2 regions of the Pantoea phytostimulans genome follow, and region 2 is predicted to be linked to the other one. Evidence: predicted binding sites of a transcription regulator. Region 2 holds the regulator's gene; the other holds the start of a gene.

Region 1 (3,833 bases), 480 kb from region 2:
GGTCGCGTGCTGGAATAATGGTCTCCCAGCGCGACTCCGCAAGATAACGTGTGCGGTACAAACCAAAGTTTTTGCCGTCTCGATTTGATCGAATGAAGAACTGATGATCGTAGTGATCAAGACTGTACTCATGATCTTTGCGGCGTGGCAAAAACACCTGCGGCTGGGCATCAGGGAAATTAGCATTTATTAACTGAATTTCGCTGGTTGTAGTGCTGTAAAGCACGATCAGAATAAATTGCTTCGAGGTGGTTTTATGTACGCTGAGATGAAACGTATCATCTTTCTCTTCGTAAACTAACTGGTCATGCGCCTGTGGCGTACCCAGCTCATGTCGCCACACCTGATACGAGAGCAAAGTTTGTGCATGTTTTTGCACATAATAAACCGTACGCGAATCATTGCCCCAGGCGAAGCTGGAAGAGGCATTTGTCAGCACTTCAGGATACCAACTGCCGCTTTGCAGGTTGCGAAAGCGAATGCCGTATTGACGCCGCGAAAGAAAATCTTCTGCCAGCGCCATGACTTTATTGTCTGGACTGATGTGTAACGCGCCCATCGTGTAAAAATCACTGTGGGAAGCACGCTGATTGGCGTCGAGTAATAGCGTCCACTCATCGTCAGGATCACTGCTGGCGGGCTGCCGATAATAGGCTGCGTATTCATTGCCGCTTTCGTAACGACTTTGGTAGCGATAGCCATTTTTTACGTAAGGCACTGAATGGTCCTGCGGTGGCAAGCGGCCAATGATCTCTTTAAGAATCCGATCTTGCAGCGGCTGCTGCGAAGCCATGATTTTCTTGCCGTAATTATTTTCTGCTCGCAGATAATCGAGCACTTCGCTGTTTTCACGTTTGTCATCGCGCAACCAATAATAATTATCGACGCGCGTTTCACCATGCAGCGACATTTCATGAGGAATTTTTTTCGCAATGGGTGCTTTCATGACATCCGTCTCCGTGAAAGTAATGATCTGTAAGCGTGGCATCTCTGACCGAAGATGCCAAGCGAAGACATGTAAACGGAGCGGTGACAGGCCATTTTTTGTCGCCAGAGGCAGATTAGCTGGCTGGTAAGCGGGCTTTTTCCTCAGCAATATCTTTTTGAATATCATCGCGAACATCCTGGGGAATCTTCAGTGCATCACCCAATGCCGACAGATAACTTTTCTCCATAAAATGGTCAACATCGATCGCCGCACAGCTGAGAAAGTAGAGTTCCAACGCCTCTTCTTCATTTTTCACCTCCGCTGCCAACCATTGAGGATCAAGCGGACGATTCATCGCCTGCTGAATCAAACGCTCTGCATCCTGACCATAACCTGATTGGTGAATATTTTGTTCGATGGCTGCGCGCTCCTGCTCGTCAATATGGCCGTCACTTTTTGCAGCAAAGACCAGCGCGGTAACCAGCCGCTCAGCGCGAAGATCAACCGGCGTCTGCGCCGTACCAAAGCCAGGCTCGTCCTGATGGGATTCGCGTATGCGCTGTTTGTACTTATTCCACAATACCACTCCCGCTGCGGCACCCCCGCCAAGCAGCAGTGCTTTTCCGCCATATTTGGTGAGCAGCTTGCGTGACGACTTGCTGGCGATCAACATCGTCGCTAAGCCTCCCAACGCGCCGGGGGCCAGCATGTCGCTTAATCCGCCAGACGATTTTCCGCTTCCACTTTTCTTCGCCAATACCGACTGAATTTGTTGCAACCAGTTATTCATCATCCACTCCTGATCGTGTTGTTAGCTCCCCATCCTGACAACCAGGATGTCAGGAAACGTCAGAGCGAGAAAAGTAAGGAAAAAGCGTGCAGACAACAGAGAAGGATGAGTACGCAAACGTTTTCGTTTATACTGCGCGCGCATTTTGACTGCTTAGGTGAATTTATGACGACTCTCGGAACTGCGCTGCGCCCTGCTGCAACGCGTGTGATGCTGTTGGGCTCAGGCGAACTGGGCAAAGAAGTGGCGCTGGAATGTCAGCGTTTGGGTGTGGAAGTGATTGCCGTCGATCGTTATGCCGATGCGCCAGCGATGCACGTTGCGCATCGTAGCCACGTCATCAACATGCTGGATGGCGACGCGTTAGCCGCATTAATTGCACTCGAGAAACCGGATTTTGTGGTGCCGGAAATCGAAGCTATCGCCACCGAAAAGTTGGTTGAGCTGGAGCAGCTTGGTCAGCGCGTGGTGCCAACGGCGCGTGCCGCACGTCTGACCATGAATCGCGAAGGCATTAGACGCCTTGCCGCTGAAGAGTTGTCACTGCCAACGTCCAGTTACCGCTTCGCCGATACCCAGGCCAATTTCAATGCAGCCGCGGCTGAAATCGGTTTCCCCTGCATCGTTAAGCCGGTGATGAGTTCATCCGGCAAAGGTCAGAGCTTTATTCGTGAAGCCAGCCAGCTGGACAAAGCGTGGGATTACGCGCAGCAAGGCGGCCGTGCCGGCGCAGGTCGCGTGATCGTAGAAGGTGTGGTGAAGTTTGATTTTGAAATTACGCTGCTGACGATCAGTGCAGTGGATGGCATTCATTTCTGCGCGCCCATTGGGCATCGTCAGGAAGAGGGAGATTATCGCGAATCCTGGCAGCCGCAAAAGATGAGCGAACTGGCGCTGAAGCGTGCGCAAGCCATCTCTGAGCAAGTGGTAAAAGCGCTCGGCGGATATGGCCTTTTTGGCGTTGAACTGTTTGTTTGTGGTGATGATGTGGTGTTTAGTGAAGTTTCACCGCGCCCGCACGATACCGGCATGGTCACGCTGATTTCGCAGGATCTTTCTGAGTTCGCCCTGCATGTTCGCGCTTTCCTGGGTTTACCGATTGGCGGTATTCGTCAATACGGCGCTTCGGCCTCGGCCGTTATTCTGCCGCAACTCACCAGTCAAAACATTCAATTCGTGAATGTCGAAGCGGCACTGGGCGCAGGTTTACAGGTTCGTCTGTTCGGCAAGCCTGAGATTGATGGACAGCGTCGCTTAGGTGTGGCGTTGGCCAGCGGAGAGACGACCGATCAGGCGATTGCACGTGCAGTGGCCAGCGCGGCGTCAATCACCGTTCAGGGTTAATGCCATGCGGTGAGCTTCGCGCTCACCGCACGCCGGTTATTTCGCGCCTTCGACAGCTTCACGCGCCAACTGAGTAATACGATCCCAGTCACCAGCTTCCAGCGCATCGTTCGGCACCAGCCATGAACCGCCAATACACAACACGCTTTTCAGCGCCAAATAGTCACGATAATTGGCCGGCGAGATGCCGCCAGTTGGGCAGAAGCGCACCTGCGGGAAAGGCCCGCTGATCGCCTGTAACGCTTTCACGCCGCCATTGGCTTCGGCCGGGAAGAATTTAAATTCGCGCAGACCATAATCCATGCCAGTCATCAATTCAGAGACGGTACTGATACCCGGAATCAGGGGAACCGGGCCATCCACCGCTGCTTTCAACAGTGATTCGGTAATGCCCGGGCTGATAACAAACTGAGCGCCCGCTTCGGTCACTTCTTGCAGCTGCTGCGTGTTGAGCACGGTGCCCGCACCGACAATCGCGTCTGGCACTTCTTTGATCATCGCGCGTAATGCATCCATCGCGACAGGCGTGCGCAGCGTCACTTCCAATACTTTCACACCGCCCGCCACCAGCGCTTTCGCCATGGGTACTGCGTGTTCCAGCTTGTTAACCACGATAACCGGGACAACAGGTCCGGTTTTCAGAATCTGTTCTGCACTCGTTTTCCAGTTTTTCATCACTTCCCCTTGCTTGAGAATGTCGGATTTAGCCGCCCGACTTTGACAACCCTGTGAATTAGCGCAACTACCATACATGATTGGCTTCCGGGCCGT
Region 2 (3,833 bases):
AAGGCCGACATTTGTCAGCCTTTTTCTTATTCCGCTTCTTTAAACTTCTCAGCGGTTTCTTTGATCAGCGATTGAAGTTCGCCACGCTGGAACATCTCAACGATAATGTCACAACCGCCGACCAGTTCGCCATCAATCCACAACTGTGGGAAAGTTGGCCAGTTTGCGTATTTCGGCAGTTCAGCACGAATATCTGGATTCTGCAGAATATCCACGTAAGCGAAACGCTCACCACAGGCTGACAGCGCCTGAACCGCCTGAGCAGAGAAACCACAGCTTGGCAGTTTCGGCGAGCCTTTCATGAACAGCAGGATCGGGTTTTCTGCGATCTGGCGCTGAATTTTTTCTACAGTACTCATAATTGCCTTCCTTAATTCGTCACTTCGTGTTTGTTTATTGTAGCGACTTCGCCCTCGGACTGAAAATGAGAATTTACTTTCGGAAGGTCAAACCGCCATGTTTGTTAAGTCGCTGTATAAGAAATAACACTCTCATATCATTAATGCGCATTAATGTATTAATAATTAGCAATAATTTCGCTGATATAAGGTGCTGAAATTGCTCATTTTCGCTCCAATTTCAATCAGCTAACAGATTAATAGAAAAAGGACTTACTTTTTTAAAAACATCTGGACTAGAATGGCCTCGGCACTGATCCTGGATCAGATTTTTCCAACCCTGTTATGGCCGTTTTTAACCTGACAGCTCAACTGTAACCGGACTATGCGTCTAATCATTACGCTTTTCATACTGGCTTTTGCCCAGCTGTTCTTTAACGTCGCATCTGCTTCACCGCATGCGCCGGTTAAGGCCAGCCAGCATAAAGTAGAGAAAAAAAGTGCACGCGAAGATGAGCGGCGTAAACGACGCCCGGTAAAAACCGCAGTTAAGAAATCCCGTCTGACTTCCGTTCAAAAACTTAAACTCAAAAAACAGAAGAAAGTCGAGTTAGTTGCACATAATACCTCCGCTAAAAAAATTACGCTTAAATCCTCAAGTAAACATTACGGTCGCCAGCGTTCATCAAAAGTTATCGCAGCCGAAACCAATGAGCTCGGTACGATTAAGATGAGTAAGGCCCATCGTCAGCGCTATCAAAAAGCGCGCGAGACAGCGATGGCAAAACTCATGGGCCAGTTGGGCAAACCTTATCAGTGGGGCGGTACTTCTCCACATACCGGGTTCGATTGCAGCGGTCTTGTATGGTATGCCTACAAAGATTTGTTGAAGTTTAAAATCCCCCGTACCGCCAATGAGATGTATCACCTGCGTGATGCTGCGCCGATCAAGCGAGAATTGCTTGAGAAAGGTGATTTAGTATTCTTTCGCATCAATGGACGCGGCACCGCCGATCACGTCGGCGTTTATTTAGGCGATGGGAAGTTTATTCAATCGCCGCGCACCGGCAAAGATATTCAGATCAGCGCATTAGGCGAAGATTACTGGCAGCGTCATTATATTGGTGCCCGACGAATGATGACGCCGAAAACCATACGATAGAATCATTAAGCATAAAAAAAGCCGGTTAAACCGGCTTTTTTTATTAATGCAAAATAGCGGTAAAGCTAAAAGCGACGATCATCAATAATGCCCCGCCAGTGGTCATCAATGCCAGTTTCATCTCGGTACTCATCATCTCTCCTTGGCCTCACAGTTTGTGTGGGTAAAGCATTTTCCCATAAGGCCCAGTAAAAATCTCGTTTTATCCGTTCAGCCTTGTTAGAATCCCGCCTTTGTTGCGCAACGCGCGCAACGTCGGTTCCGTTCGCTGTCTTCCTTTGGCTTTTTTTTCCGCACAGACGCCATATTACCGGCAAAAAAGCAGTATATTTGCGGGCAAAACCCTACGTTGACGCAAACGTTTAACATCATGCTTATCAACTAGTTAAGATAAGCTCGGGAGTCTCTTTTTCATGGCAACAATCAAAGATGTGGCGAAACGCGCGGGAGTTTCTACAACGACCGTCTCTCACGTCATTAATAAAACGCGTTTCGTGGCAGAGGAAACGCGTAATGCGGTCTGGCAAGCCATTCAGGAGCTGCATTATTCGCCGAGCGCAGTGGCGCGAAGCCTGAAGGTAAATCACACCAAAACGCTGGGATTGCTCGCCACCTCCAGCGAAGCGCCCTACTTTGCTGAAATCATTGAGGCTGTGGAAAATCACTGTTTTGACAAAGGCTACACCCTGATTTTAGGTAATGCGCATAACGATTTGCAAAAACAGCGCGCTTACCTGTCCATGATGGCGCAGAAACGCGTTGATGGCTTATTGGTGATGTGCTCCGAATATCCAGACGATCTGCTGAAGATGCTGGAAGAAAATCGCAATATTCCCATGGTGGTCATGGATTGGGGTGAATCGCGTGGCGATTTTACCGACACCGTGCTCGATAACGCCTTCCACGGCGGTTATCTTGCCGGGCGCTATTTAATCGAACGTGGACACCGCGACATTGGCGCAATTCCGGGCCAAATGGAACGCAACACGGGTGGCGGACGTCACGCAGGTTTCCTGAAGGCCATGGAAGAAGCCAATATCCAGCCTCGCGCAGAGTGGATCGTACAAGGTGACTTCGAGCCTGAGTCAGGTTATCAGGCGATGCAGCAAATCCTCTCGCAGAAACAAAGACCGACTGCCGTTTTTTGTGGTGGTGACATCATGGCGATGGGTGCCATTTGTGCCGCAGATGAAATGGGATTACGCGTCCCACAAGATATTTCCGTGATCGGTTATGACAACGTGCGCAACGCACGCTATTTCGCACCCGCATTAACTACCGTGCATCAGCCAAAAGCGGAGTTGGGGGAAAAAGCGTTGGATATGTTGTTGGATCGTATTACCAGTAAACGCGAAGAGTCTCAGACCATTGAGGTTCATCCCACACTGATTGAGCGTCGCTCAGTCGGTTATGGCCCTTTCCGCGATTACCGCCGTTAATCCTCACTTAACCATTCCTGATTAAGTGTTTGCGCATCACCTAGATAGCTGAGCAACCAACCCAGCGCCGGTGATGCGCGATCTTCCGCCCAGCTTACGCAGCAAGGACTTTCTGGAAAACTTTCCGGTAACGTGAGCTCAACCAGTTCACCTGAATCGAGTAACGGGCGAGCCAGATGCCCCGGCACCATGGCAACGCATAACCCCGCCAAAACACAATCCAACCCTGTTTGCCATTCCGGCACGACCAAACGTCGCTGATTGTCCAGCGTCCAGGTCATACGACGCGGCAGCGCCCGTGATGTATCTTCTAATACCAACGACGGCCAACTGCGCAAAGTGTCATCATCTAATGCCTCTGCCTGTGTTAAAGGATGCTCACGCATCACTACGCAGCGCCAGTTGAGCGCGCCCATATCTTTAAAGGCGAAGCGTCCGCCCACAGGAATAGCCTGGGTTGCCCCAATCGCGACGTCAACTCGCCCGTCTGCTAAGGCATCCCACACACCATTAAACACTTCGTAACTGATGATTAATTCCATGTCGGGAAAATGACGATAAAAGTCTTTCACTAACTGCCGCGTTCGTTCTGGTTTAACAATGCAGTCTACCGCGATGCTTAACTGCCCGCGCCAGCCATTTGCCAGTTGTTGACATTGACGTCGGGTTGCCAGCATTTTTTTGATAACAGTGCGTCCTTCGCGGACAAAATGTTCGCCTGCGGGGGTTAAAACCACTTCGCGATGATGACGTTCAAATAGCGGAACCGCCAACCAGGTTTCAAGCTGCCGTACCGTATAGCTGATGGCAGAAGGAACGCGGTGTAGTTCCTGTGCGGCTGCGCTAAAACTTCCACCGCGCGCTACCGCATCCACAACTTCTAATGCATATTCT

The links. The regulator PurR, encoded in region 2, represses purine synthesis genes. The targets are predictions, from matches to a motif close to CANGCAAACGTTTGCNTG.
Region 1: purT (formate-dependent phosphoribosylglycinamide formyltransferase) is a predicted target of PurR. The motif match lies at 1,829-1,846, and genes of this name have one in related genera.

What each region holds. Positions count from the first base shown of each region.
Region 1 is NZ_CP173698.1:1,383,039-1,386,871, forward strand. Features, by position in the region: gene ACF2G4_RS06560 (prolyl oligopeptidase family serine peptidase) at 1-946, opposite strand, end outside; gene ACF2G4_RS06565 (tellurite resistance TerB family protein) at 1,062-1,718, opposite strand; gene purT (formate-dependent phosphoribosylglycinamide formyltransferase) at 1,884-3,062, shown strand; gene ACF2G4_RS06575 (bifunctional 4-hydroxy-2-oxoglutarate aldolase/2-dehydro-3-deoxy-phosphogluconate aldolase) at 3,099-3,737, opposite strand.
Region 2 is NZ_CP173698.1:902,316-906,148, reverse strand. Features, by position in the region: gene ACF2G4_RS04350 (Grx4 family monothiol glutaredoxin) at 27-362, opposite strand; gene ACF2G4_RS04345 (C40 family peptidase) at 724-1,500, shown strand; gene ACF2G4_RS04340 (YnhF family membrane protein) at 1,544-1,636, opposite strand; gene purR (HTH-type transcriptional repressor PurR) at 1,914-2,939, shown strand; gene punR (DNA-binding transcriptional activator PunR) at 2,936-3,833, opposite strand, start outside.